Regions from separate parts of the Telluria sp. LT2P80 genome, predicted to be linked through region 1. Evidence: predicted binding sites of a transcription regulator. Region 1 holds the regulator's gene; each other region holds the start of a gene.
The links. Region 1 encodes FliA, which starts transcription of late flagellar genes. Its sites were predicted from a motif close to CTAAAGTTTNNNNNNNNNNNGCCGNTA; they were not measured.
Positions count from the first base shown of each region.

Region 2: the regulator FliA is predicted to act here: its motif matches at 7,432-7,458, upstream of AC56LW_RS09095 (flagellar protein FliT).
Region 3: the regulator FliA is predicted to act here: its motif matches at 3,916-3,942, upstream of AC56LW_RS08245 (flagellin N-terminal helical domain-containing protein).

Region 1 is NZ_JCASIO010000001.1:937,588-947,283, forward strand. Features, by position in the region: gene motD (flagellar motor protein MotD) at 1-243, opposite strand, end outside; gene AC56LW_RS04160 (flagellar motor protein) at 253-996, opposite strand; gene AC56LW_RS04165 (RNA polymerase sigma factor FliA) at 978-1,706, opposite strand; gene AC56LW_RS04170 (MinD/ParA family ATP-binding protein) at 1,749-2,567, opposite strand; gene flhF (flagellar biosynthesis GTPase FlhF) at 2,560-3,957, opposite strand; gene AC56LW_RS04180 (hypothetical protein) at 4,259-4,582, shown strand; gene AC56LW_RS04185 (DUF2778 domain-containing protein) at 4,693-5,151, shown strand; gene AC56LW_RS04190 (hypothetical protein) at 5,148-5,423, shown strand; gene flhA (flagellar biosynthesis protein FlhA) at 5,461-7,572, opposite strand; gene flhB (flagellar biosynthesis protein FlhB) at 7,569-8,744, opposite strand; gene AC56LW_RS04205 (MraY family glycosyltransferase) at 8,911-9,696, opposite strand, start outside.
Region 2 is NZ_JCASIO010000002.1:628,189-637,884, forward strand. Features, by position in the region: gene AC56LW_RS09050 (hypothetical protein) at 1-259, shown strand, start outside; gene AC56LW_RS09055 (AAA family ATPase) at 266-1,909, shown strand; gene AC56LW_RS09060 (general secretion pathway protein GspB) at 1,911-2,642, shown strand; gene mobB (molybdopterin-guanine dinucleotide biosynthesis protein B) at 2,629-3,204, shown strand; gene AC56LW_RS09070 (putative motility protein) at 3,228-3,419, shown strand; gene AC56LW_RS09075 (DUF883 domain-containing protein) at 3,466-3,750, opposite strand; gene AC56LW_RS09080 (RNA-binding S4 domain-containing protein) at 3,856-4,068, opposite strand; gene fumC (class II fumarate hydratase) at 4,130-5,527, opposite strand; gene AC56LW_RS09090 (FimV/HubP-related protein) at 5,617-6,771, shown strand; gene AC56LW_RS09095 (flagellar protein FliT) at 7,098-7,379, opposite strand; gene AC56LW_RS09100 (class I SAM-dependent methyltransferase) at 7,539-8,156, shown strand; gene AC56LW_RS09105 (CsbD family protein) at 8,229-8,405, shown strand; gene AC56LW_RS09110 (AI-2E family transporter) at 8,486-9,589, opposite strand.
Region 3 is NZ_JCASIO010000002.1:432,827-442,522, reverse strand. Features, by position in the region: gene dusA (tRNA dihydrouridine(20/20a) synthase DusA) at 1-976, opposite strand, end outside; gene AC56LW_RS08255 (hypothetical protein) at 1,160-1,387, opposite strand; gene AC56LW_RS08250 (TonB-dependent receptor) at 1,578-3,773, opposite strand; gene AC56LW_RS08245 (flagellin N-terminal helical domain-containing protein) at 4,044-4,901, shown strand; gene AC56LW_RS08240 (hypothetical protein) at 4,987-5,835, shown strand; gene AC56LW_RS08235 (MFS transporter) at 5,975-7,600, shown strand; gene AC56LW_RS08230 (flagellar biosynthesis protein FlhA) at 7,601-9,696, opposite strand, start outside.

The DNA.
Region 1 (9,696 bases):
GATGATGTGCGACAGCGGCAGCACCGGTTCGACATTGGTGTTGACCTTCGTGGCCGCGCCACGGCCGCCGAACGCATCGCCGAGCGCATCGGACAGCACCTGGTACTTGCCCTCGTTGACGATGGAGATGGCGTACATGACGACGAAGAACGCGAACAGCAGCGTGATCAGGTCGGCGTACGAAATCAGCCAGCGTTCGTGGTTTTCGGTGGGGACATCGTCATCGTAGCGCTTGCGGGCCATGGCGCTGGCCTAGTGGTGCGTGAGCAGGCTGGCGACGCGCTCGTCGACGACGCGGCCATGGTCGCCACTGGCCAGGTCAGAGAACACTTCGGCCAGGATCTCGTATTGCGACACCTTGTCGCTGACGATGGCCTTGAGCTTGTTGCCGACCGGGTAGAAGAACAGGTTGGCCATGCCCACGCCGTACACGGTCGAGACGAACGCCACCGCAATGCCCGAGCCCAGGCGGGCCGGATCAGACAGGTTTTCCATCACGTGGATCAGGCCCAGCACCGCGCCCAGGATCCCGATCGTCGGCGAGTAGCCGGCGGCCGATTCCCAGATGCGCGCCGCCTGGCGCTGGGCGAATTCGTAGCCGTTGATTTCATGTTCGAGCAGGCTGCGCACCTTCTCGGGTGCGATGCCGTCGACCACCAGGCGCAAGCCCTTGGCGACGAACGGGTCGGCCTTGTTCATGAATTGTTCGAGCGAGAGCAAGCCATCGCGGCGCGCCGTCAGGCTCCATAGCGCGATCTCGCGCGACAGTTTCTGGCGCCCGTTTTTCGGTGGCACGAACACCCAGCGCAGCATGGTGATGCCGCGCAAGAAGGTGCGTGTCTCGCTTTGCAGGAGCACGGCGCCGAAGGTGCCGACCACCACGATGGCAAATGCGGCAGGCTGGATCAACGACGAGAACTTGCCGCCGTCGAGGGTGTAACCGAGAAAGATGCCGGCGATTGCCAGCACCAGGCCGATTACGCTGGCCCAGTCCATAATTGCTCCCTTAAGGTGGTGCGCAAACGTGCGACGGCCTGGGTGTGCAGCTGCGACACCCGCGATTCACTCACGCCCATCACGGCGCCGATTTCCTTCAGGTTCAGTTCTTCTTCGTAGTACAGGCCCATCAGGAGTTTTTCGCGCGGCGGCAGCTTGTCGATCGCGTCGATGACGGCCTGGCGGAAATCGGTTTCCATCAGGCTGCGCAGCGGGTCGGCATCGTCGACTGCGTAGCGGTCGAGGAAATTGTCGCTGCCTTCGTCGGCGTGGAAGTCTTCGTAGTACAGCAGCTGGTGGCCGCCCGAGTCGGCCAGCATGTCCTGGTACTCGTCGAGCGAGATCTTGAGCGACGCGGCCACTTCGGATTCGCTTGGCGGGCGGCCCAGGCGCTGCTGCAGCGACTGCATCGCGCCCTCGACCTTGCGCATGTTCTGGCGCGTGCTGCGCGGCATCCAGTCGCTCGAACGCAGCTCGTCGAGCATCGCGCCGCGGATGCGCAGCACGGCATAGGTCTCGAACTGGGCGCCGTGGTCGTCTTCGTAGCGGTTGATCGCGTCGAGCAACCCAATCATGCCGGCCTGGATCAGGTCATCGACCTCCACCGAAGGCGGCAGCTTCGCCTTCATGTGGTGGGCAAGACGCTTTACCAACGGCATATGCTCCGTCAGCAAAGAATTCTTGTCCGCTTTCCCTTTGACCGTATACATGCTGGCGTATGTCTTTTTCTTTATATGTCGATGGCGACTGTGTCAGGAACCGATGGACGCGCTGCCCTGGCGGCCGAACTGCGGCAGTGCAGGCAGTGCGAACTTGCCGGCCAGCTGGCGGAACGCAACCGATGCGCCGGCCAGCGGGAAGGCATCGACCACGGCCCGGCCCAGGCGCGCGGCGCGGTGCAGGTATTCGTCGGCCGGCACGGCGCCCATGAAACTGAGCTTGACGGCCAGGTAACGTGTTGCTGCCAATGACATATTATCGTATACCACCTTGGCCTCCCCCTCAGTCGCGCCGGTGACCAGGATGCCGAATGGCCGGCGACCCAGTTCCTGCGTCAGGCGCTTGATGAGCGAGTAGGCATTGGTGATCGAGGCCGCACTGGTCGACACCTGGATCACGATCTCGGAACTCGACATCAGGGGCACCGGAAATTCGCCGTCCGGGCCCAGTTCGCCATCGACGATCACGATGCCCGCCTGCGTGGCCAGCACGTCAAAGGTCTTGCTCAGGCGGCGCACATCGTCGGCCGATTCGGGCGTGCCCATGGGCACCACCGCGAAGCCTTGCGGGGCTGGATGGATCACCTGGTTCAGCGCGCTTTCCTGGCGCGCGACCTGCAGCAGCGAGGCGCCGCGGTTCAGGCCCAGGCGGCGGGCGACGCCGTATTCGACATTGCAGGCATCGACGATCAGCACTTCGTTGCCGGCCTGGGCCAGCGAGGCGCCCAGGTTCACCAGCATCGCGCCCTTGTCGTCTTCCGGCGTGGCCGACAGAAACGTGACCACGCGCGGACGCGGGCCTTGCAGCATGCGGCGCAGGCCTTCGGCCTGGTCGAAGTCAAAACTAGCCATGCGACACCTCGCGGCGGTTGGCTTGCGCGGTGGCTGCCATCAGCATCGGCAGATCGGCGTCCGCCGGGGCGGTGCCACGGTTGCGGAACGCGCGGTCGATCAGCATCGCGCTGTCGGCCACGTGCAGGTCTTCCGGCACGCGCTGGCCGTTCGAGACGTAATGCAGTTTGAGCTTCTGGCGGATCACGATGTCGAGCACGCCGCCGGTCGAGGCCGCCTCGTCCATCTTGGTCATGATCGCGCCGTGCAGGCCGCTGCCCTGATAGGCGCGCACGACTTCGTTGAGCGTCTCGTTGGTCGACGTCGAGTTCAGGCACAGCAGGCGTTTGACTTCGGCGCCCGAGCCCGACAGCATCGCGACCTGCTCGGCCACCATGTGGTCGCGCTGCGACATGCCGATGGTGTCGATCAGCACCGTGTGCTTGTTGCGCAGTTCTTTCAGGGCGATGCGCAGGTCGGCCTCGTCCTTCACCGAGTGCACCATGACGCCGAGGATCTTGCCGTAGATGCGCAGTTGCTCGTGACCGCCGATACGGTAGGCATCGGTGGTGATCAGGGCCAGCTTGTCCGGGCCGTGGCGCATCACGCAGCGCGCGGCCAGCTTGGCCGTCGTGGTGGTCTTGCCCACGCCCGTCGGGCCGACCAGCGCGAACACGCCACCTTCGGACAGCATCGCGTCTTCGTTGCCGATGGTCGCCAGGTTACGTGCCAGCACGGTCTTCACCCAGCGCATCGCTTGCGCCGCGTCGTTCATGGCCGGCATTTTTTCAATGATATAGCGTGCCAGCGTGGTCGAGAAACCGGCAGCGAGCATTTCACGCAGCACGGTGGCCTTGTGCGGCTCGCGCTGGGCGGTCGAGCCCCACGACAGTTCGGCCAGCTGGGTTTCCATCAGGCCGCGCATGGCCCGGATCTCACTCATCATGTTGCTGACTTCCGAGGTCGCCGATTCCTTGGCCTGGGTGATGGCGGCGCTCATCATGGCGGTCATCGCGGCCATGTCGATGGTCGGTTCAGGCGCAGGGGCACGGCGTTCGGCGTAGGTTGCGGCCGGCTCGACGGGGGCCAACGGCGCCACGGGTGCGACGTAGGCAGGCGCGACCGGCGCGTTCATGACCGGACCGGCATCCTGGTAGCGGCGTGCCGGGGTAGCGCGCGGCGCGGCTGGTGCGAGTTCGTCGAAGTGCTGCAGCTGCGGTTTTGGCTGCGCCATCTCGGAGTCGGCCACGGGCGCGGACAGCGACGCGACATCGTCATTGTCGAGTGCCAGGATTTCGACGGCGCCGTCGACCGGACGGTTGGACAGGATGACGGCATCCGGGCCCAGGGCTTCGCGCACCTTGCGCAAGGCATCCCGGGAAGTTGCCGCTGTAAATTTCTTCACTTTCATCGTGGTTCTCCGCACTTCAATCTATGTTCTGCATGACGGGCACATGCCCATCGATAGGAATCATTATTGTCGATGCCGTGCGGAAACGATCAACCGAGAAGGATGGGGAAAAGGGCCTATTTCCCCGCAACCAGAAAAAGTGATACCGGTTTATTGAAATCAGACAGGATTGGTGCGGAGGCCGCCCGGGTTTGTGCTGGCGCAAACAGGTGGCGTTCCGGCGCCGATCTTGCGAATGCCGGCCGGGTCGAATCATGACTGGCACGGCTGGCGTGCCGCAAACGCTCATCAGGAGAACCCCATGGCACGCTCGATCCGGCTGATCTACCGCAATGTACAGGGCCGTGTACGCGTCAATTTCAACTGGCCCGGTCTCACCGAAAGCTCGGCCGTGCTGATCACGGCCGCAGAGTGGAAACCGGTTCTCGACCCGTTCGATTCACCGCCCGGCCGCCCTCACCTGGGCGAGGCCAATGTGTATGTCACCAATATCGGGCCGCACGATCCCGAAGGTGGTCCCGGCGGTGTCGAGTTTCATCTGCATGTCGACTGGGACAGTCCGCTGCACATTCTTGTCACGCTTACCGACCTCGGCTTCATCGAGAAGCAGATCGTGATGGAATAGGCCACCTGGCCCCTGGAACCTGGCAGCGGCATCGTCGTGGCACGTCAGCGGGTGCCTGCATCAGCTACCTATGATCAGAAGCTTCTCAATCAGGCTTCAAGGAGTTCTCCATGGTCGAATGTACATTCAAACTCAACGGTAAACCGCTGAGTACGTTTGAAATGAGCTCGTTAAGATTTCCAGCCTTCTCGGAACTTGGCGAACATAAAAATCGACGCGAGTTCGCCTGTGCCGCAGGCGTCGGGCCAATTCCGCCAGAGGCCTACTACATCGTGAATCGTCAGTCAGGCGGCAGGCTCGGTCCGCTACTTGATTTCATGAAGGACAGGTCCGACTGGTTTGCCCTGTACGCAGCCGACAAGCACATTGACGATGAAGTCTTTTGCAATACCGTGAAACGAGGAAATTTCAGGCTGCATCCGGCAGGTACGCGCGGCATCAGTCAAGGGTGCATTACGCTGCCAACCCGGACTGACTTCGACGTGCTGCGACATCAACTCATCGCAGGCGGTCAGGTTCTCATTCCAGGCACCTCATTGCACGCTTATGGCCGAGTCACTGTCCAATGAAGAGAGCACTGATACGACTGTCTCTGATCATCTGGATCCTTGCTGGCACTGTTGTGCTCGCTCGTTTTCTGATTCTCCATCACGACCTTTTCCCACCGTTCCCGGAAACGTGGGCAATCTGGCTGATCAACCTGTACGGCTCAAGGAATGGCGAAGAGCTGGCCGATCTTGAAATACTTGTCGCCCTGGGGCTGGCCTTGAGCGCGATTCTGACGGTCACGACGCTTGGCTGGCTGGTCTGGCGTCACGTCCATCGCCCTGCTCCGGCATGATGAGCACGGGGGAAGCGCCTGCGCTGCCCTATCCCTGTTACATCGGCACACCCACCAGGCTCGTCACCCGGATCGTCTTGGTCTCGGGCACTTCGGCATGCGACAGCACCTTGAGCGCAGGCACAGCGCGGCGCAGGAAGCGCGACAGCAGCACGCGCAGTGGCGCCGGTACCAAGAGCACGGGCGACAGGCCCATCTGCTCTTGCTGGTTGGCGGCATGCGCGGCCTGCTGGGCGATCGTGTCGGCCAGGCCCGGCTCGATGCCGGTACCGTCGCCACCCGCGCCCATCGCCTGCATCAACAGGCGCTCGAGGCGGTTGTCCAGGGTCATTACCGACAACTCGTTCTCGCCCGGGAACAATTGCTGGACGATCGCACGGCCCAGCGACACGCGCACCACGGCGGTCAGTTCGGCCGGGTCCTGCGTCATGCCGGCGTGCTCCGACAGGGATTCGATGATCGAGCGCATGTCGCGGATGTGCACGCCTTCGACCAGCAGGTTCTGCAGCACTTTCTGCAGCGTCGACAGCGAAACAACTTTCGGCACCAGATCCTCGACCAGCTTCGGCGTTTCCTTGCCCAGGTGGTCCAGCAGCGCCTGCACTTCCATGCGGCCCAGCAGTTCCGACGCGTGCAACGTGATCAGGTGGTTCAGGTGCGTGGCAACGACGGTGCCCGCATCGACCACCGTGTAGCCCATGCTTTGCGCTTCGTCGCGCAGGCTCGCTTCAATCCAGGTCGCCGGCAGGCCGAAGGCCGGGTCGGTCGTGACCACGCCTGGCAGCGTACCGCTGGCCATGCCCGGGTTGATCGCCAAAAACTGACCGTTGAGTGCTTCGCCGCTGCCCACTTCGACGCCCTTGAGCGTGATGCGGTAGGCCGATGGCTTGAGTTCCAGGTTGTCGCGGATATGCACTGGCGGCGCCAGGAAGCCCACTTCTTGCGCGAACTTCTTGCGGATGCCCTTGATGCGCTTGAGCAGCTCGCCGCCCTGGTTCTTGTCGACCAGCGGAATCAGGCGGTAGCCCACTTCCAGGCCCAGCGTGTCGACTGGCATCACGTCCTGCCAGGTCGCTTCTTCGCTCTCGGCCGGCGCCGTACGGGCAGCGGCGGCGGCATCGGCCACGGCGGCGGCTTCCGCCTGCGCCGGCGCTTCCTTCTTGCGCTTCGAGATGAAATAACCACCGGCAGCAAGCGAGCCGGCCAGCAGCAGGAACACCACGTTCGGCATGCCCGGGATCATGCCCAGGCCGCCGATGATGGCGGCCGTGATGTACAGCGCTTCCGGGCGGGCAAACAGCTGGTTGGTCAGCTGCGAGCTGACGTCTTCATCGTTGGCCACGCGCGAAACCACCATACCGGCGGCGATCGAGATGATCAGCGACGGGATCTGGGCGACCAGGCCGTCACCGATGGCCAGCAGCGTGTAGATCTTGGTGGCTTCGCCGATGGCCAGGTCGTGCATCACGACGCCGACGATCAGGCCGGCGATCATATTGATCACGGTAATCATGATGCCGGCGACGGCATCGCCCTTCACGTACTTCGAGGCGCCGTCCATCGCGCCGTAGAACTCGGCTTCTTGCGAGACTTCCTGGCGGCGCTTGCGCGCTTCGTCTTCGCCGATCAGGCCGGCGTTCAGGTCAGCGTCAATGGCCATCTGCTTGCCTGGCATCGCGTCCAGCGCAAAGCGTGCGCCGACTTCGGCGATACGGCCCGCGCCCTTGGTCACGACCGAGAAGTTGATGATGGTCAGGATGATGAAGACGACGATACCGACTGTGTAGTTGCCGCCGATCAGGAAGTGGCCAAAGGCCTCGACGACCTTGCCGGCAGCGGCGCTACCGGTATGGCCTTCGGTCAGGACGATACGGGTCGACGCGACGTTCAGCGCCAGGCGCAGCATGGTCGAGACGAGAAGAATCGAGGGGAAGGCCAGAAAGTCGAGCGGCTTGACCGTGTACAGCGCGGTCAGCAGCACGATGATCGACAGCGCGATATTGAAACTGAAAAACACGTCCAGCACGAACGCCGGCAACGGCAAGATCATCATGGCCAACAGCATGATGATCAGGATCGGGGCTGCCGCCTTGCCGCCTTGTGCTCCAAGGCCGCTCATCCAGGCTGGCAGTTTCATGCTGTTGGTCATTCAGTTGCTCCATTTTCGGGTGCCGGTCGCTGTTGCGAGGCCGGGTTCAGCGGGTCCATCTCGGCAGGTACTTTCAACCTGGTCGGGCGATCCGGGTAGTCGCCCTCGCCCTTCTTGTAGGCCCGCAGCTGGTACACGTAGGCCAGCACTTCCGCCACCGCCGAGTACAGCTTTTCCGGAATCTCTTCGTCGATCTCGGTGTGCTTGAACAGGGCGCGGGCCAGGGCCGGGGCTTCGAGCATGGGCACCTTGTTCTCGGCGCCCATTTCGCGGATCTTGGCCGCGACGTCATCGACGCCCTTGGCCACTACCCGCGGTGCTCCCTTGCCATCCGCATACTTCAGTGCGACTGCGTAGTGCGTCGGATTAGTGACGATCACATCAGCAGTAGGGACATTTTGCATCATCCGGCCCCGGGCCATTTCGCGCTGCATCTGCCGAATCTTCCCCTTAATCTGAGGATTGCCGTCCGATTCCTTCGATTCCTGGATCATTTCCTGGCGCGTCATTTTCAGTTTGTCTTTCCAATGCCACAACTGATACGGGCCGTCGATGAGGGCAATCACTCCCAGCGCGCCGGTGATGAACAGGAACGAGCGGCCAATCATGTCGCCGACGTGGGCGCTGCTTTCATTGAGCGGCTCGACCGCCAGGCCCAGCATCGCTTCCTTCTGGCCGCTGACAACGATCCACGCGACCACGCCAATGACGATCGTCTTGATGATGGCTTTGAGCAGCTCGACCAGCGCGTTCTTGGAGAACATGTTGCCGATCCCCTTCATCGGGTTGAGCTTGCCGAAGTTGGGCATGAACGCCTTCGACGAGAACAGCCAGCCGCCGATCAACATCGGCGAGATCAGCGCGATGAGCATGACGGCCCCGGCAATCGGCAGGCAGGCCAGCATGACGCTGACGATGTCGTTGAGAATGCGTTCGAGCAGGATATTGGGATTGAAGATCTGTTCGCGGTCGAGCGTGAGACCGGACTTCAGCGAGGTCGCCAGTCTGCCGACGAGCATGCCGCCAAATGCCCATAGGCAGGCGCCGGCCGTCATCAGGACAGTGAACGTCGCCAGCTCGCGCGATCGGGGAACGTCGCCTTCTTCGCGCGCTTTCTCGATCTTTCTGGGCGATGCGTCTTCGGTCTTTTCTGCGTCGCTATCATCCGACATGGTGCCCCCGCTCGATTGCTCTTGAATGTCTCACCGCCGCCTTTGTACTGCGCGTGCGAGATTATCGCTGAAATTGCCGTGCAGACAGATCGAGAACAAGCGGGGAAACCTGCCCCAGTTCAGGGGCGGCGTCGTGCGGACTGTGGACTGCGGATTGCTTGGGAGATTACATGCAGCGGCGCGCGAGAACCGGCGCTGCCTGCTTGTGGCTGTGATCGGCCAGTCCGCCAGGCTGGTTGGCGGAGGGATTGGCAGCAATGCGGGCAGCAACCAGGCCGGACGTGGCGCCCTGGCCATTGCTGCTGGTCGTAATGAGGGGGCTGATTGCCACCGGCTTGACGGCGACGGTAGCCGCCTTCGGTGCCAGCGGCGCGGTCGCGACCGGCATGATGAACGGCGCATGGCGGCGGCGGGCACGCCAGGCCGAAACGACCAGCGCGTACACGCCCAGATACAGCGCGAAACTGGCCAGTGCGCCCTGTACCAGCACGGCCGGATCGCCCGCGTAATTGACGGCGAGCGCCGCCGGCACCAGGGCGATACCCCACGAGACCGGCGAGACGAAGGCATTGCGCAGCGGCGGTGGCAGCATGCGCAGGTAGCGCGCCGTGATCGCCGTCTTGACCAGGCTGTGCAGGTGCCAGCTGTCCGGATGCCCCGGATGACGACGGCACCACAGGCGACGCATGATCGTGAAGACGGTCTCAAAAACCGGGTAAGCGCAGGCCAGCAGCGGCGCCCAGGCCGACACCGACGGATTGCGGTAGACCAGCATCACGGACAGCCAGGCCAGCAGGAAGCCAAGCAGATAGGCGCCGCCATCCCCAAGGAACAGCTTGCCTAACGGGAAATTGACAACGAAAAAGCCCGCGGTCACGGCGCAGATCACGAAGCACAACTGCGCCAGGTGAATGTCGCCGGCGCCCATGGCGATCAGACCCAGCGTGCCAAG
Region 2 (9,696 bases), on a different contig from region 1:
GGAACAAGTGATGGTCAGCGACGACACGAGCGCCGTGGTGTTCGTGGCCGCGATCCTCGAGGCCAAGCCCGACGAACTGGAAAAGTCGGTGCGCGCCGCCGCGGGTACGCCGTTTCGCGCGGCAGATGCCTCGCGTTACCCGTTGCGCAAGTCGATCCCGGGCAGCACGATCGCTTACGCGAACGACAAAAGCAAAATATACTGCGCCAAGTTCAAACCGCAGAGCGTCCCGCAGAGCATCCCTCAGAGCACCCGTTAGTCATTCATGTACAACCACTATTTCCAGCTCACGCACTCGCCATTTTCGATCGCCCCCGATCCGCGCTACCTGTTCATGAGCGAGCGGCACCGCGAAGCGCTGGCGCACCTGTTGTACGGGATCGGCAGCGGCGGCGGCTTCGTGCTGCTCACCGGCGAGATCGGCGCCGGCAAGACCACCGTCTGCCGCTGCTTCATCGAACAGGTGCCCGCGAACTGCCGCCTGGCGTACATCTTCAATCCGCGCCTGACGGCGCAGGAGCTGCTGCAGACCGTGTGCGACGAGCTGCATATCGAGGTGGCGCCGGCGGCCGCTGGCGCGGGCGTGAAAGGGTATGTGGATGCAATCAATCGCTACCTGCTGGCCTCGCACGCGCAGGGCCTGAACAACGTGCTGGTGATCGACGAGGCGCAGAACCTGTCGAGTGACGTGCTCGAGCAACTGCGCCTGCTGACCAATCTCGAAACCAGCGAGCGCAAGCTGCTGCAGATCATCCTGATCGGCCAGCCCGAACTGCGCACGATGCTCGCGCGTCCCGAACTCGAACAACTGGCCCAGCGCGTCATCGCGCGCTACCACCTGGGGCCACTGGGCGAAGCCGAGACGGGCGCGTATATCGCGCACCGGCTGGCCGTGGCCGGCGCGGTCGGCGTGCCATTCCCGCCCGCCCTGACGCCGCTGGTGCACCGCCTGGCGCATGGCGTGCCGCGCCGGATCAACCTGCTGTGCGACCGCGCGTTGCTGGGCGCCTACGTGGAAAACAGTCCGCAGGTCACGCGCGCCATCCTGCGCCGGGCGGCCGCCGAAGTCTTTGCCGACGATCCGGCCGCGCGCCGTGCGCCGCGGCGCTGGCCGCTGCTGGCCGGCGGCGCGCTGGCCTGCGTGGCGCTGGGCGCGGCGGCGTGGCAGATGCTGCCGCAGCATGCGGCGCGGCCGGCAGCGGCCAGCGTTGCGGCGGTCAAGCCGGCGCCGGTCGTGGCGAGTGCACCGAGTACACCCAAGCCTGTCGCCATCCCGGCCGCTGCACCCGGTGCGCCGTTGCCGACGCTCGAGAGCGAAACCGCGGCGCTGGGGGCCCTGGCGGCGCTGTGGGGACCGTCATTTGCCAACCTGGCCGGCGCCGATCCAAAGGCGATTTGCGAGGCCGCGCTGCGCGCCAATCTGCGCTGCCATGCGGGGCGGGGCGGCGTGTATGAACTGCGCCTGCTCGACCGGCCGGCCGTGGTCACGCTGCACGACGGATCGCGCACCGGCCATGCGGTGCTGGTCGGGATGGACGAGCGCAGCGTCACGCTGGCGCAGGGCGACCGGCGCGAGCGCGTCGACATTGCGGCCTTTGTCGCACGCTTCGGGGGCGAATTCACCACCTTCTGGCGCATGCCGGCGGCGTTTCGCGACGTCGTCGCCCAGGGCGACCGCGGGCCGGACGTCGACTGGATAGCCCAACGACTTGCAGGCCTGCACAGCGCCACGGCGCCGGCGCTCGATGCGCCGCTCGACGCGCGCACCAAGGAATGGCTGCGCGCCTTCCAGGCCGCGCAAGACCTGCAGGCCGATGGCGTGGTCGGGCCACGTACTTATATGCGTCTGAACCAGTTGTCGAACGTGGCCGAGCCCCGTTTGCTGGCCGCTGGCGGGACGGGAAGCTGATATGTCGTACATCCTCGAAGCACTCAAGAAGGCGCAAGCCGAACGCCAGCTGGGCAATGCCCCGACCATTCACGCACCGGCGCCGTCGTATGCCGCGCCGCGCGCAGGGCAGGGCGCGCAGCGGCGCTACCTGGCGCTTGGCGTGGGCGTCGTCGTGGTTGCCGCAGCAGTGGCGCTGCTGTGGCCGCGTCTGGCGGGCGAGGGGCCGGTGCGGTTGGCAGCCGTGACGCCGCCTGCGACGGTGGCGGCGACTGCGCCGGCTACCGCCCGGGTAGCGATGTCTGCACCGCCCGCTGTTGTGACAACCGCGCCCGCCCCGGTTATTCAGCCTGCACCTGCACCTGCACCTGCACCCGCGCCGGTGGCCGAAGCCCGGCCGGTACGTGTGAAGCCCGCACCGGCGCCGGTCGTGTCGACCGCATCATCATCACCACAGCCGCCGCTGCCGCAGCGCGAAGCCGCACCTGCACCTGCCACCGCGGCCCCGCAACCAGTTGGCGACGACCAGCTACGCACCCTGCAGCAACTGCCGGATACCCTCCAGCGTGAAATCCCGAAGGTGGCCTTTGGCGGCTACATCTATTCGCCGACGCCCGGTGAGAGCCTGCTGCTGGTCGACAAGATGCTGCGCCGCGAAGGCGAGGAAGTCGCGCCGGGTCTCGTGCTCGAGCGGCTCACGCCGAAGGCCGCCGTGATGAATTATCGTGGGACACGCTACCGTGCCGCATACTGAGTTGCCGGATCAGCGCGCGTGCGGCCCTGTGCTGGCGGTGGTCGGCTGGTCGGGCAGCGGCAAGACGACGCTGCTCGAACATCTCGTTGCCGGCCTGTCCGGCGCCGGCCTGCGTGTCAATATCGTCAAGCACAGTCACCACGATATCGAGCTCGAGCCGCCGCGCAAAGACAGTGCGCGCCTGCGTTTGGCCGGGGCGGCCGAGGTCATGATCGCCTCGCCGTACCGGATCGCCATCATGCGTGAGCTGCGCGCCGCCCCCGAGCCGCCGCTGGCCGAGCTGCTGGCGCGCCTGTCGCCCGCCGACCTGACGCTGGTGGAAGGCTACAAGTGGGAGTCGCTGCCGAAGCTGGAAGTGCATCGCCCGGTGCTGGACAAGCCGGCCTTGTACGCCGACGATACGACGATCGTGGCAGTGGTCTCGGACGTGGCCCGTCCCGCGACGCTGCGCGCCGGCGTGGCCTGGCTCGACCTGAACGACATCGGCGCGGTGCTGGCCTGGGTGAGTCAATGGGCGGGCGCCAACCCTCAAGTTCTGGTCGGCGGCGTCGTTAAAGACTGACGAGTCTTATTCTGGAGGAATATATGGACGTCACGAATATTGCCAAGCTGTCGACCAGCATGGCAGAAACGGGTATCCGTCAGGAAGTGGGCATGACGATGCTCAAGCGCGCGATGGACATCGAAGCCTCGTCGGCAGCCCAGATGATCGCCTCGCTCCCGCAGCCGCAGAACCTGCCGGCGCACCTGGGCAATTCGATCAACACCAAGGCGTAAACGACCCGGCGCGATGCCGGGTTGTCGTTATGGCGCGGTATATTGCTTAGTGAAACGCGCGCAGGATGCGCGATTCGCCCGAGCGGTCCGCGAACTGCTCGTTGGCAAGGCGAGTGGCGGCCATCATGCGTTCAAGCTGGGCATCCTCGAAACGCGACAGTTCTTCATTCGCCGCTTCCAGCGCCAGCGACAGCTTGGTCCGGGCGTTCTGGTACAGCGCGCTCGAGTATTGATCCGTGTTCTTGAGCAGTTCTTCCGCGTTTTCGATCACGAGACGCAGGTCACCGATCAGTTGCTCTTGCGACTGTGCGCGGGTTTCAGGGGTTTCCATCGCTTTCACCTATAAGCCGTTGATTAACGTCTTAAAATATAAACAAGGAAGCCCTGTTCTGTTTGTTAGGCCGCAAACATAAGAAGCTGTCTTTCTGTCTATTTTTTATTGAACGGTGATTTCGACGTCGCCCAGCGTGACGACCTGGCCGGTGCGGATCTTGGCCGTCTTGCGCAATTCCTGCTTGCCGTCGACCTTGACCACGCCGCTGGCGACCAGGTTCTTGCCGGCGCCACCGCTGTCGACCAGGCCGGCCAGCTTGAGTAGCTGGTTGACTTCGACAAATTCCGATGTCAACTCGAATTCGATTTTTTGCATGTTTTCCTCGGGTGTAAAAAGGGCGGCCTGATGGGCATGCGGCCGCCCGGGTGCTGGGTGTTTATTCGACCGGATCGGGCCGCGTCATGTCGATTGGCACAATCCACTGGTCAAACTGCTGATCGTCGACAAAACCGCTTTGCAGGGCAGCCTGGCGCAGGGTCAGGCCTTCCTTCGATGCGGTCTTGGCAATCTGCGCGGCGCGATCATACCCGATGTGCGGGGCCAGTGCCGTCACCAGCATTAGCGATTTTTCCATCAGTTCGCCGATCCGGACCAGGTTCGGCTCGATGCCTTGGGCGCAGTGCGTGTCGAACGAGCGCATGCCGTCGGCCAGCAGGCGCGCACTTTGCAGGAAGTTATGGGCGATCATCGGCTTGAACACATTGAGCTCGAAGTTGCCCTGCGAGCCGCCGATGGTGATCGCGACATCGTTGCCGAACACCTGGCAGCAGAGCATCGTCAATGCTTCGCACTGGGTCGGATTGACCTTGCCCGGCATGATCGAGCTGCCCGGTTCATTCTCGGGGATGGTGATTTCACCCAGGCCCGAGCGCGGGCCGGACGCCATCCAGCGGATGTCGTTGGCGATTTTCATCAGTGCCGTGGCCAGCAGCTTGAAGGCGCCATGGGCCGAGACCATCGCGTCATGCCCGGCCAGCGCCATGAACTTGTTCGGCGCCGACTTGAACGACAAGCCGGTGCGCGAACCGAGTTCGGCTGCGATGCGCGGTGCGAAATCGGGATGCGCATTGAGGCCCGTGCCCACGGCGGTGCCGCCGGCCGCCAGTTGCAGCAGGCCTGACAAGGTGGACTTGAGCGCGCTTTCGGCAAATTCGAGCTGGGCCACGTAGCCGGAAAATTCTTGGCCGAGCGTCAGCGGCGTCGCATCCTGCAGGTGGGTGCGGCCGATCTTGACGATCGGCTCGAAATCGCGCGACTTGCGCAGCAGCGTGCCGCGCAATTGCGCCAGGGCAGGCAGGACTTCCTTGGCCAGTGCCCAGGCAGCAGCCACGTGCATCGCGGTGGGGAAGATGTCGTTGGACGACTGGCCCATGTTGACGTGGTCGTTCGGGTGCAGCAGGCGTGCTTCGCCGCGCTCGCCGCCGAGCAGCTCGGAGCCCCGGTTGGCCAGCACCTCGTTCATGTTCATATTGCTTTGCGTGCCAGAACCGGTCTGCCACACGGCCAGCGGGAATTCGCCGGGGTGGCGCCCATCGAGCACTTCGTCGGCCGCGCGGATGATGGCGTCGGCCTTGTCGGCCGGCAGCTTGCCCAGCGAGCGGTTGACGGCAGCTGCGGCGCGCTTGACCTGGGCGAGGGCGGCGACCAGTTCGGGCGCCATGCGTTCGGTCGAGATGTGGAAGTGGTGAAGCGAGCGCTGGGTTTGCGCACCCCATAAATTGTTTTGTGGCACTTCGATCGGACCAAAGCTGTCTTTCTCAATCCTGTTTTCCATGGACATGTCCTGATATGCAAGAGGCTGGGATTAAAGAGTTTATCCCAATGTCCGTTAATGACGCTTGGGCTTCACTTTTGTTAGTTGCTATGGCCAGCCGCCTCCCTGTATTCATCACGTGTGCTTTGCTCTCCTGCGGCGTCGGCGCAGCCGAGCTCGGCGAACCGCGCATCAGTTCGTACATCGGCCAGCCGCTGGTGCTGGAACTCGAGCTGACTGCGCTGGCGTCGCCCCCGACCCCGGTTCAGGCACGCCTGGCGCACCCGGACGTGTACCGGGGCGCGAACATCGGCATGCCGGCCGTGCTGTCGACGCTGGCCATGCGTGTGAACCAGCGCGATGGCCGTCAGTTCCTGCGCGTGACGTCGTCGGCGCCCGTTGAATCTAGCCGCCTGCATTTGTACCTTGACCTGGCCGATGGCGGGACGCGCGACGTGCGTCTGGTGACGCTTTTCATTGCGCCGAATCCGAATCCGCCCGCGCCGGCGGTTCCATTGCCGGTTCCGGCGCCGGCGCCGGTGCCCATGCCCATGCCCATGCCCGCGAAGGCGCCGGTGCCGGTCGTGGCGGACCTTTCTGCTGCGCCCGTTGTGGCGGCCAAGCCAATGGTGGTCAAACCAAGGCCACCGAAGCCGCCAAAGCCACCACGCCCGGTCATGCCGACGGCGCCGCTCGTCGCCGAGAAGGTAGCGCCGGCGCCCGAAGCGGTTGCAGCCACGCAAGCACCGACGCCATTGTCCAAGCCGCTGCCTGTGCCAGTGCCTGTTGCTCTGCCTGCACCTGCATCTGCCGCGACCTGCGCGCCAGCGTCCTCGGTCGACAGCACAACCGTGTGCGCCGCGCTCGATGTCAAGAATGCCCAGTTGCGCGAGCAGATCGGCACGCTGGAAGACAAGGTGCGTGTGCTGCAGGTGGCGCTGGGCGCCAGCCCGTCCGCCGTTGTGCAGGACAAGGTCGCGCCGCGGGCCGCGCCACGGCCATCCCGCAAGCGGCCTGCGCCGGAACCGGAAGCCTCCACACCGTGGGGCTGGATCGCCGGGGCAGTGGTTGCTGTCCTGGCGCTGGTGGGGGGCGCGCTGTTCATCCTGCGCCGCCGCAAGCGGGCAGCGCCGATGATCCAGCCCATGCCGCGCGCTTCGCTGATGGCGCGTCTGCGGCAGCGTTTCGCGCGCAAAACGAAGGCGCCGGCGCCGGTCGAACCACAGCTGGACGAGTCGCACAATGAAATGTCTACACAACTTTGATTCTGCGCTATAATGGTCCGGTGATCGACAAGGTCACAGACAGCACAGGGTCTGGCGCAGTCACCAACGATAGGTGGCGCGGCAAGCAGACGACCGTTGAGGAAACGCCTGTGTCTGGAAGCAGTTCGCTTGCCTACAGTGGCAACGGACGCCGGCAGCAACCGGCACGAGGCGACGCCAGCAGATAGCTGGGGTTCGTCCTCTCACCGAATTCGCCACCCGGCTTCAAGCCCGGTGGCCTCCAAAGCGCCCACCGGGCGCTTTTTTATTGACTGTGCCATAAAAAAAGCACCCGAAGGTGCCTTGATCGACGATTCGATGGCGGATCAGTGTGGATGCAGGGCGCGATCGACTTGCGCATCCCACGGATCGGTAACGTCACGGATGGCGCGGTCATTGGCCATCAACTGTTTCAGCAGGTCGACCTTGCTGATGCGCTTTTCGCCCGTCAGTGCCGGCATGCCGGCTGTTGCCGGGGCTGCCTGAGCCCGGGCTTCCATATTCAATTGTGCAAACTCTTGCCAGTCGCGGGCCTTGGCGGCGTGCGTCATCTGGCCCGTTAGGCCAGCCAGGTTTTCGTAAATCGCAAGGACATCGTCTGCGTTCATAGGGTTACCAAAGCATGGTTTCTCAGGCCGGATTGCCGGTTGTCTGAATCATTTACGGCCTGGCTGATGGGAATTTTAGGGTAACCTGAAAAATATTTTCGATGCATTTTGCATGGGTGTGCATGCCGCAAGCAGCGCCCCCGCTGGCATACTATGCGCATGAACCATGACGACATCTCCCGCAGTACTCTCCAACACTACAACGAGCATGCCGAGGATTTCTTTGCCGGTACGATTAACCATGACGTAAGTCAAAACATTGACGCCTTGCTGGGTGCGATCACAACGCCAGCGCCGCATACGATCCTCGATCTGGGCTGCGGGCCCGGACGTGACCTCAAGACCTTCAGCGGCCTCGGCCATCGCGCCATCGGCGTGGATGGCAGCGAACGGTTTGTCGGCATGGCCCGGCAATACAGTGGTTGCGAGGTATGGCAGCAAGATTTTTTACACCTAAATTTACCGCCCGCACGGTTCGATGGCATTTTTGCCAATGCGGTACTGTTCCACGTTCCCAGCGCGGCGTTGCCAGACACGCTCGATCAATTGTTCGGCACGCTCAATCCGGGCGGGGTGCTGTTCACCTCGAACCCACGCGGCGAAAATCAGGAAGGCTGGAACGGCGACCGCTACGGCGCCTATCACGACTACGACAGCTGGGAGCGCTTCATGCTCGCAGCAGGCTTCGTGGCGCTGCATCACTATTACCGGCCACCCGGTTTACCGCGCGAACAACAACCGTGGCTGGCAAGTGTCTGGCGCAAACCCATGTGTTAAGCGCCGTACAGAACTGACCGGAAGTTACTCCTAGTGTGAAGCCTCATCCACGTCACGGGCAAGGAGATTGCAATGAACAAGGATCAAGTCAAGGGCAAGACCAAGGAAGTCGCCGGCAAGGTGCAGGAGAAAGTCGGCGAAGCCGTCGGCAGTCGCCAGCAGCAGAGTGAAGGCATGTCAAACCAGGCTGAAGGCAAAGCACAAAAGAAAGTTGGCGACGTCAAGGAAATCGCAAAAGGCAATCGCTGATGCACTTCTGCTGATGTATCGCTGCTGATTCTTACGGCAGCATCAACAACAAAGCCGCGCAGTGCGCGGCTTTGCTTTTATCAGGACGCCTTCGCGGGTCTGTCCCTGGATCTGTCGCCCAGTATGTCTTCGATATACAGCATCTTCACCAGCACGGACAGCACGGCCGCCAGTGGCGTAGCCAGCGCAACACCGGCGAAGCCGAACAGCGTGCCGAAGATCAGCTGCATCACGATTACGAGTGCCGGCGGCAACTCGATGGCTTTCGCCTCGATCATCGGCTGCAACACATAACCTTCGAGCATATTGATCGCCGCAAACAGCAGCAGCGCGTACAGGGCCAGGTCAGGGCTGATCGACAGCGCCAGCAATACGGCCGGAATGCCCGCCATGATCGGACCCAGGTAGGGGATGAAGTCGAGCAGGCCCGCAATCACGCCCAGGATCAGCGCCAGCGGCACGCCGAGCAGGCTCAGGCCAATGGCCGTGGTGACGCCGACGATCAGCATCGACACCGCCTTGCCCAATAGCCAGCTCGACAGATTGTCGCCAATTTCTTGCAGTACTTCACGTGCGCGGCCCCGCTTCTGTTGCGGCACGAGGCGAATGAAGCCACCCGTATACACGCCGGGGGAAGCGGCAAAATAAATACCCACGAAAATGATGATGACAATATTGCCCAGCGCGCCGATGACGCCACTGAAGAAGAGGCCAGCATTCGGCACGAGCGAACCCATCTGCTTGACGATGTCTTCCGGTGGCGGCAGCTCGGCCACGACGCGCTTGAGGACAGGATGTTGGGCGACTTCAGCCTGGAGGCGCTCGACGGCTGCGGGGATTTCCTTGGCCAGTTGACCCGACTGCTCCGAAATCTGCGGCGCCATGGCCCACCCGCCGAGACCGAAGACGGCAGTGAGCAGCAGCACGACGATGACCAGGGCGATATTGCGCTTGATGCCGGTGCGTTGATGCAGCAGCGCGCTCAGTTTGTAGAGCAGGATCGAAAACAGGATGCAGGCAAAGATCAGCAACAGGGCGTCGGCAGCAAGCACGACTGCTGCCAGGCCCAGGATGAAGAGGACGCCGATACCGTTGACAAGCGTGACGCGGCGCGCGAGTTTGCGCTGGGTGAGGGGAGTTTCGGGTGTCGTGGTGCCGGAGGAAGGCGGCGTATGGGGATTCATGGTGGTGTCTTGATCGTACGTTGAAAGGTATTGTTAAAACAGATGTCGTTACAGCTGGTGTTGTTAAAACAATAGCATTCTCAATGGCAAGATGGCGCGCAATTCGA
Region 3 (9,696 bases), on a different contig from region 1:
CGGCAGCGGCAAGCAGCAGGCGTGCATCGCCCAGCGCCAGCTGCTTCGAGTCCGACAGCGTCTGGCGGAAAGCGCGTGCGCCCGGCAAGCCCTGCATCAGGCCCAACATATGACGCGTGATGCTGTTCAGTTTCAAGCCCAGCGGGCCGTACTGGCGCAGTTGCGCTTCGATGTACGGGATCATCGCCTCGAGCACATCGATCCGCGTGCGTGCCGCGCCAGGGGCATCGTAGAAACGGGCGTCCCAGTCGGCCATCGTCCATGGGTTGTGATAGGCCTCGCGCCCGAGCATGACGCCGTCGACGTGCTGCAGGTGCAGCGCGATCTCGTCGTCGCTCTTGATGCCGCCGTTGATGATGATTTCGAGGTCAGGAAACTCGCGCTTTAGCTCATATGCCACGGCGTAGCGCAGCGGCGGGATCTCGCGGTTTTCCTTCGGCGACAGGCCCTTCAGGATCGCATTGCGGGCGTGCACGATGAACGTCTTGCAGCCGGCATCGGCGACCGTACCGATGAAGTCGCGCACGAAGCCGTATTCTTCATTGTGATCAATGCCGATGCGGTGCTTGACGGTGACGTCGATCGAGACGGCGTCGCGCATCGCCTTGACGCAGTCGGCCACCAGTTGCGGCTCGTTCATCAGGCAGGCGCCAAACGAACCCTTCTGGACGCGCTCGGAAGGGCAGCCGCAGTTCAGGTTGATCTCATCGTAGCCCCACTGCTCGCCGAGCTTCGCGCTCTTGGCCAGATCGCCCGGATCGCTGCCGCCTAGTTGCAGGGCGATCGGATGCTCGATGTCGTCGAAGCGCAGGTGACGCTCGGCATCGCCATAGACCAGCGCGCCGGTGTTGACCATCTCGGTGTAGAGCCAGGTGTGGCGGGTGATCTGCCGATGGAAGACGCGGCAGTGGCGGTCGGTCCAGTCCATCATCGGGGCGACACTCAGACGCCGTCCGCCATAGTTAGTTGCTGTCATTGCGATGTATGCTTGTATGCGCCTGCCCCGCCCTGCGCGACACTCGTTGCAGAGAATTGGGGATGACCTCGATCAGGAAGAAAGAAGAAGTTCGTCTGCCGAGCGAAGTACGGCGACAATCGAACGGTGGATTCTATCGCATCCAGCTGCCCAAGGAACGGGTACATTCCAGGGCAAACGACGCTACATCATCAGTTGCAGGAACGCCCCACTGAAATCAACCGCCTTCTCCAGCACCAGATCGGCGCAATAGGCGCCGTCAAACTTGACCTGTTTTTGGACGATGGCTGACATCGCGCCGTCACCGGCATGGCTGGAAGCCGATATTACGCAGTCCCACTGCTCTCCAGCTTTTTTCACGGTGGTGATCGCAAGGGAACGATCGCTGATTTCAAAGGTTATAAGTTTCATCACATGTTCGCAAAATATGTGAAGAACTATACCCTAGAGCAACAGAATACACGCGATTCAGTTACCGCAAAACAACACCTGAAACGAATTTTTGTTCCGAATCTCGTACTTCATACCGGCGCTGCCAAAAAACGCAAGACCTGCCTGCAGTCCCCATGCAGGCAGGTCCCAGCTGACAACGCAGTATGACTTAGAAATCGACCTGCGCCGATACCAGGACCGTGCGCGGGGCTGCGGCCGTGCCAACCGTCGCCAGCGTGCTGCTCGACAGCCAGTAGCGCTTATTAGCGGCGTTTTCGACACTGGCGCGCAGCACGACGGGCTTGCCCATCAGCTCGGTACGATAACGTGCGCCCAAGTCAAAACGCGTCCACGACGAGATATACACGGTATTGGTGACATTCTGCGCCAGCTCCGCCGTGTGGATCGCGCGGGCATTGAGGCTCAGGCCGCTAATCCATGGCAAGTCCCAGTCGACGCCGGCGTTGAACGCGTTCTTCGGCACCCCCGTGGCTTTCTTGCCTTCGTTGATGCCGCCGGCTGTGCGCTGCTGCTTGGCGTTGTAGAACGTGGCGCTCGTCATCAGGCGCAGGCCCGGTGCGGCTTCGCCGACTGCCGACAGTTCCAGGCCGCGGTTGCGCTGCGTGCCGTCGAGGCTGTAGACCGTCGTCAGCGGATCGGTGATGGCGTTTGGACGGTCGATCTGGAACACGGCAGCGCCGAGCAGGACGCGGCCGGTATCGACTTTCGTGCCCACTTCGTATTGCTTGGACTTAAATGGCGCGAAGACTTCACCGGCGTTCGCGGCCGTGGCCGGGGCGGTGCTGCCGCGGGTCAGGCCCGACGTGAAGTTGGCATACAGCGACACGTTCTCCATCGGCATGACAACCAGTCCAGCCAGCGGCGACACGGCGCTTTCGCTGTATGAGCTTGTCACCGCGCCGCTTGGCGCCACGTTGTCGGCCGCTACCTTCTGCTTGCGCAAGCCGCCGGTGAACAGCACGCGGCCATCGAGGAACGTCAGCGTATCGGTCAGCGAGACGCTCGACAGCTCGGTTTCCGACGTCTTGGTGGGCGCCAGACGGTTGCCCGTCATCGGCGTGATCGCCACCGGGTTGTAGATGTTCGACAGCTGCGACGAGCTGGCCGGGGCGGTCAGATAGAAGCTGCCCGCTTCGCTGTCCAGGCGCGAGACCGAGGCGGTGATGAAGTGCTTGATGCCGGCCGTGTCCAGGCTCAGGCGGGCGCCGACTTCGCCGGTCTTGCTGCGTCCATAGGCGTCGTACCAGGCGTTGGTCAGGCGGAAGTTGCCGGCAGCGTCGACGGCATTCAGTGCGCGCGCCGTCGGGAAATCCTGCTCGCTGGCGCCGTAGTGGTAGCCGGCCGTCGCGTAGACCATCAACTGCTTCGACACGTCGTATTCGAGGCGCGAGGCGATCGTCGCATCGCGGAACTCGAGGTCGGCGCCGCGGTACACGGCGCGGTGGCCCGACGGCGGCGCCGGGATCGACGCGATGTCGGGCCGGAAGCTGTTTTGCGCACGGAAGTTGTCGGTCTTTTCTTGCTGGCCGTAGCTGTCCAGGGTCCAGCGCAGTTTCGGCGAGCGGTAGTCGAGTGCGATCGCAGCCAGGCCGACCTCCTGCTTGCCGTCGTCGATATTGGTGTCGCCGCCGCGGATCACGCCATTGACGCGCACGCCCCAGGCGCCGTTGTCGCCAAAGCGGCGGCCGACGTCGACATGGGTGCCAAACAGCGCCTGGCTTTCATAGGTGGCCGTCACGCGCGTCAGTGGCTGGTCGCCGGCGCGCTTGGTCACGATATTGATATTGCCGCCAACGCTGCCGTTCGGGCTGATGCCATACATCAGCGTGCCAGGGCCCTTGAGCACTTCAACGCGCTCCATGATGGCGGCCGGCATGCGGTTCGACGACGACAGGCCGTACAGGCCGTTCAGGCCGACGTCGCCGCTGGTGACATTGAAGCCCCGGATCTGGAAGTCTTCGCTGAAACCGCCGGTCGACGTCATCACGCGCACCGACGCTTCGTTGACGACGACGTCGGCCAGCGTGCGTACCTGCTGGTCTTCGAGGATCTGCGACGTATAGTTGGTAGTGGAGAACGGCGTCTTCATGATGTCCGCCTCGCCCAGAATGCCCAGGCCGCCGCTGCGCCCGATCTGGCCGCCGGCGTAGGCCGGATCGGCCTGTACTTTCGCACCGGTGATGATCACCTTCTCTACCGCGGGCCCTGCCTCCTGCGCATTGGCGGCAAACGGCAGCACCAGCATCGGCGCCGAGGCGACAGCGCCAACGAGAGCACTCCTGATCAGGCGCGACAGGATCGATTCGACGGGTGGGCGCAGAGGAGCATTGGCGTGTTGAGTCATGGTTTGGCGATCGTAAGGTGCGAAAAACCGGGATTCTAACAGAGATGAGAATCATTATCATCATCATTCGCATTCTCGAACGCTTGCTATTGCTGCGACGTTCGACAAGGTGAGGCGGTCAGCGCAGGCTTGAATACCGACTGAAAAATTTATTTCAACAAATTCGATAAAGAATTTAATGCCGTACGGAAATGTGTCGCCTTGTACTCATGAGAGCGAGTGACGCACTCGACATACAGAATTCTTCCCCTACATTTTTCGGAGTCCATCATGCTGAGCCTTCACACCAACGCAGCCGCCCTGTCCGCACAAAACGCCATCTCGAAGACCCAGAGCAATCTGTCGACTTCGATGACTCGCCTGTCGACCGGCTACCGCATCAACTCGGCAATGGACGACGCCGCCGGCCTGCAAATCGCTTCGCGCCTGAAAGCCCAGACCTCGGGTATGGCCGTTGCCATGCGTAACACCCAGAACTCGACCGCGATGCTGCAAACCGCGGAAGGTGCGCTGGATGAAGTGTCGAACATGCTGATTCGCATGAAGGATCTGGCAACCCAGGCTGCCGATACGTCGTCGAGTGACGCTGACAAAATTTCGATGCAATCCGAATACGACGCACTGGGTACCGAACTTGGCAACGTGCTCAAGAACACCAAGTTCGGTGGTGAGACGTTGCTGGTGGCTGGTACTATCGGCGCCGCAATGAAATTCCAGATTGGTGCTGATTCTGCGGAAGTTATGTCGATTGACATGATCGACGATGTCGCAGCCATTGCTGACGACGTAACGGCCGCGACTGCAGCTTACACCGCCGGCACCGGAGGTGATGAAATCACAACCGCTGACGATGCCTCCACCGCGATCGACAACCTGACCACCGCACTGGCATCGGTCAACAAAGTCCGTTCGAGCCTGGGCGCCGCCGCTAACCGCCTGGAACACGTCAACAACAACCTGTCGAATATCAGCACCAACACCAAGCAAGCTACCGGCCTGATCATGGACGTCGACTTCGCCACCGAAAGCGCCAACATGACGTCGAGCCAGATGCTGCTGCAAGCCGGCACCGCCATGCTCAAGCAGTCGAACAGCATGTCGTCGATGGTCATGTCGCTGCTGCAATAATGGCCGCATACCCGGGCCTCACCCCGGGTAGAGTTCAAAGGCCAGCCACGCGGTTGGCCTTTTTTCGTTTTTGACAGGCATTCCAATGGCCCAGATGTTCCCCGTTGCCGCGCTGCCCCCGCCAACCCTCGCGCCACTGCAGGTCGGCGCCGTGGTGGCCCCGGCCGCCGTCCTGGCCGGTGGCGCCGATACGCTGCCGCTGCCGTTTTCAGCGCCACTGGCGCCGGAAACCCAGGCCACCGGCCAGCCGGGCCCGGCCTCCGACGGCGATGGCGCCGCGATGCGGCCGGACCAGGTGCTGATGGCGCGCCAGCTCGCCTATCAGCAGCAGGACGGCGCCGGCCTGGCGCGCGCCTGGCGCAGCCAGGTGCGTAACCATGGCAGCCAGTTGACCAGCCGCGCGCTGGCTGACATGGGCGGGCATTTGTCGCCGGCCATGCTCGCTGCCGGACAACAGGGCCAGGTCGTACACCAGCCCCAGCTGCTCGCCACGCACCAGGATGCATGGCGCTTCACGGTCCATGGCGCCGGCGACAAGCCGCAGCACCTGGCCGTGCTGGCCGACGAGGCCGACAAGCCTCCCGGCCGCCGGCGCCGTGCGCGCGCTGCGCTGCGGCTCGAACTCGAACTGGCCGACGGCAGCGCCGTCGTGATCCAGGTCGAACCGACGCCGCAGGGCCTGGTGATCGAGGTCTGCGCGCCCGACGCGAGCGCGCTCACGCGCCTGCGCTGGCTGCAGCCCGAACTCGAAACCGTGTTAAAGCGCGCTGGCCTGACAGTGCTGCGCTGGGGCTTTCGCGACGCCCTGCCCCCCGGGCGCAGCCATGCGATGATCGCCAACGCCGAAGAGGCGGCGCAGGCGCTGACGCCCGCCGTGTTTCGCGCCGTGGCCGAACTGGCGCTGCTGCTGCCCGCGCAGCGCGGGCGCAGCTGACTGATCGAGCCGGCTGAGCAGCGCGCCGCCCCCGGCGCTGCGGCGACTACAATGGCGCTTGTCTTCACGCATTCGCCCTATCAATGACACGCTGCAGATGCACGCGGCCAGCCGCGCCGCTGCCGGTGAGCTCACCGGCATGACCAAATCCCAGACCCCAGCCCCCGCGCCCTCGGCCAACGACGCCGCGCCGCCGCCGTCGGCGTTCGGGCCGATGCGCGCGCCCGTGTTCCGCATGCTGTGGCTGACGTGGCTGATCGCCAACACCTGCATGTGGATGAACGACGTGGCCGCGGCCTGGATGATGACGTCGCTGACGACCGCGCCGATCTGGGTCGCGCTGGTGCAGACCGCATCGATGCTGCCCGTGTTTTTGCTCGGGCTGCCCAGCGGCGCGCTGGCCGACATCCTCGACCGGCGGCGCTATTTCATCATCACGCAATTCTGGGTCGCCGTCGTGGCCACGATCCTGTGCGCGGTGATCCTGGCCGACGCCATCACGCCACCCGTGCTGCTGGCGCTCACGTTCGCCAACGGCATTGGCCTGGCCATGCGCTGGCCCGTGTTCTCGGCGATCGTGCCCGAACTGGTGCCGCGCGCGCAGTTGCCGGCGGCGCTGGCATTGAATGGCGTGGCGATGAACGCGTCGCGCATTGCCGGGCCGCTGGCGGCCGGCGCCATCATCGCGAGCCTGGGCAGCGCGTATGTGTTCGTGCTCAATGCGGTGCTGTCGGTGATTTCGGGCTTCGTGATCATGCGCTGGCGCCGCACGCACGTGCCAAGTCCGCTGGGGCGCGAGCGGATCGGCGGCGCGATGCGCGTCGGCCTGCAGTTTGCGCGGCATTCGAACCGCGTCAAGGCGGTGCTAGCGCGGGTGGCGGCGTCGTTCTTCCACTCCACCGCACTGATGGCGCTGCTGCCGCTGGTCGCGCGCGCGCAGGGCGGCGGCGGCGCCGGCGTGTTTACGCTGCTGCTGGCCTGCATGGGCGGCGGCGCGATCAGCGCCGTGTTCTTCCTGCCGCGCATGCGCCAGGCGTTCAGCCGCGATACGCTCGTCATGGCCAGCACCGTGCTGTCGGCGGCGATGATCGCGGTGGCGGCGGTCAGCACGAACGTGGTGCTGACCTCCGGCGCGATGTGGCTGTCGGGGATGGCCTTCATCGTGTCCGCCAATTCGCTGAGCGTGTCGATGCAGATGGCCCTGCCCGACTGGGTGCGGGCGCGCGGGATGTCGATCTACCAGATGGCCCTGATGGGCGCGAGCGCGACGGGCGCCGCGGTCTGGGGCCAAGTGGCGACGCTCGACAGCGTGCAGCACAGCCTGTTGTATGCGGCCGGCAGCAGCGTCGTCGTGATGGCGCTCGTGCTGCGTTTGATTCAGGACCGCGAGCTGCTCGAAGACATGACGCCATCCTCCGCGCTCAAGGCGCTGGCGCCATCTCTCTCGCCGCTGCAGGATGGCGGGCGCCTCGTGCTGACGGTGGAATACCGGATCGACCCGGAGCGCACCGAAGCCTTCATGGCGCTGATGGAACTGAGCCGGCGCGCGCGGCTGCGCCAGGGCGCGCTGAGCTGGACGTTGCTGCGCGACGTCAGCGATCCGGGCCTGTTCACCGAGCAGATCATCGATCCATCCTGGACCGAGCACTTGCGCCGCTTCGACCGCGCTACCGCAGGCGACGCCGCGCTGCGCGAGCGCAAGCTGGCGTTTCACCTGGGGCCGGACGGCCCGGTGATCACGCGGCGCCTGGTGGCGAACGGCTGATCAGCCCACCGTGCCGACGATCGACACGTCGCGGTTTTCAGGGATCTCGTTGTACGACAGCACGTGCAGGCCCGGCGCGAACAGGCGCGCATAGCGGGCCAGCAGTGGCCGCACCTGCGGCAGCACGAGCAGCAGCGGCGGCGTGTGCTGGCCCTTCATCTGCTCGCGCGCGACCGGCATATTGATCTGCAGTTGCGCCAGCAGTTGCGGGTCGATCGGGTAATTGTCCAGCGCGACCTTGCCGCCGCCGTTCTGGCGCGCCTGGTTCAGCGAGCCGAGCAGCATGTTTTCCAGTTCGGCCGACAGGTTAAAGGCCGGCATGTCCTTCTTCTTGCCGAACAGCGTCGAGACGATCTGGCGCCGCAGCGCGCAGCGCACTTCGGCCGCCAGCAGGATCGGATCCTTGGTCGTCTCCGAGCTGTCGAGCAGCGTGGTGGCGATCACCACGATGTCCTTCAGTGACACACCTTCGGTGAGCAGCACGCGGAACACGCGCAGCAGCTGGGTGTGCGTGAGCGCCTTGTCGAGCGCCGCGGCCAGCTTGGGCGACAGCGCCGTCAGGCGTTCCAGGATCGCCGGCACGTCTTCGTGGCGGAACAATTCGTGCAGGTATTCGCGCACCACTTTCGACACGTGCGTGGCAATCGCGCTCGGCACTTCGACCACCTGGTAGCCCAGCCCCAGCGCATGCGCCTTCTGCTCGGGCAAAATCCACGTGATCGCCATCCCGTACGCCGGCTCGATGCCGGGGATACCATCGAGTTCGCCGTACACGTTCGGCGACGGGATCGCCAGCAGATGGTCGGGCATGACTTCGGCCTCGGCCACGACGGTGCCCGACAGGCTGATCGCGTATTGCGTCGGGCGCAGCGCCAGGTCGTCGCGCACCGAAATCGCCGGCAGCAGCATGCCCATCTGCTCCGACAGGCTCTGGCGCACGCCTTTGATGCGTTTGGCCAGCGGCTCGGCCTGGGCGCGGTCGATCATGCCCACCAGCTTGTAGCCTACCGCCACCGTGACCGCCTGCACCACCGGCAGCGCCTGCCAATCGAGTTCGGGCACGCGATCATCGCGCAGCGCCGCTTCGATCTTTGCCACGCCCGCCACGTCCGGCGCGCCAATGCGTTTGGCCATCATCCAGCCGACCCACGCCAGAACGCCCGCGGCCACCGTGAAGAACCACCACGGCATGCCCGGCACGATCGCCAGGATCATCATCACGCCGGCCGCCGAGTACAGCACGCCCGGCTGGGCCAGCAGCTGATGGCCGACCTGCTGTTCGAGGTCGCCCGACTCGCCGATGCGCGTGACCAGGATGGCGGCGGCCGCCGACAGCAGCAGCGCCGGAATCTGGCCCACCAGGCCATCGCCGATCGTGAGCAGCGCGTACACGCGGAATGCGTCGCCCAGCGGCAGGTCGTGCATCAGCGCACCGATGGCGACGCCGCCGATCAGGTTGATGATCAGGATCAGGATCGAGGCGATGGCGTCGCCGCGCACGAATTTCGAGGCGCCGTCCATCGCGCCGTAAAAGTCGGCTTCGGCGGCGACGTCCTTGCGCCGCGTGGTCGCCTGCTCCTGGTTGACGAGGCCGGCATTCAGGTCGGCGTCGATCGCCATCTGCTTGCCCGGCAGCGCATCGAGCGTAAAGCGGGCTGAGACTTCCGAGATGCGCTCGGCGCCCTTGGTCACGACGATGAAGTTGATGATCATCAGGATCACGAACACCACCAGGCCAACGACGAAATTGCCGCCGATGACGACGTTGCCGAACGATTCGATGACCTGGCCGGCCGCGTGCGTGCCTTCGTGGCCGTTGAGCAGGACAACGCGGGTCGACGCCACGTTCAGCGCCAGGCGCATCAGCGTGGTGCCCAGGATCACGGTCGGGAACACCGAGAAGTCGAGCGGGCGCCGCGCTGTCACGGCCACCAGGATCACAATCAGCGCCAGCACGATGTTGAACGTGAACAGCACGTCGAGCAGGATCGGCGGCAGCGGCAGGATGATCATGCCCAGCAGCGCGATCAGGAACACGGGCGCGGCGAACTTGTGGCGGCGCAGCTCTCCCACGAAGGCGTTGAAGGTATTCGTCA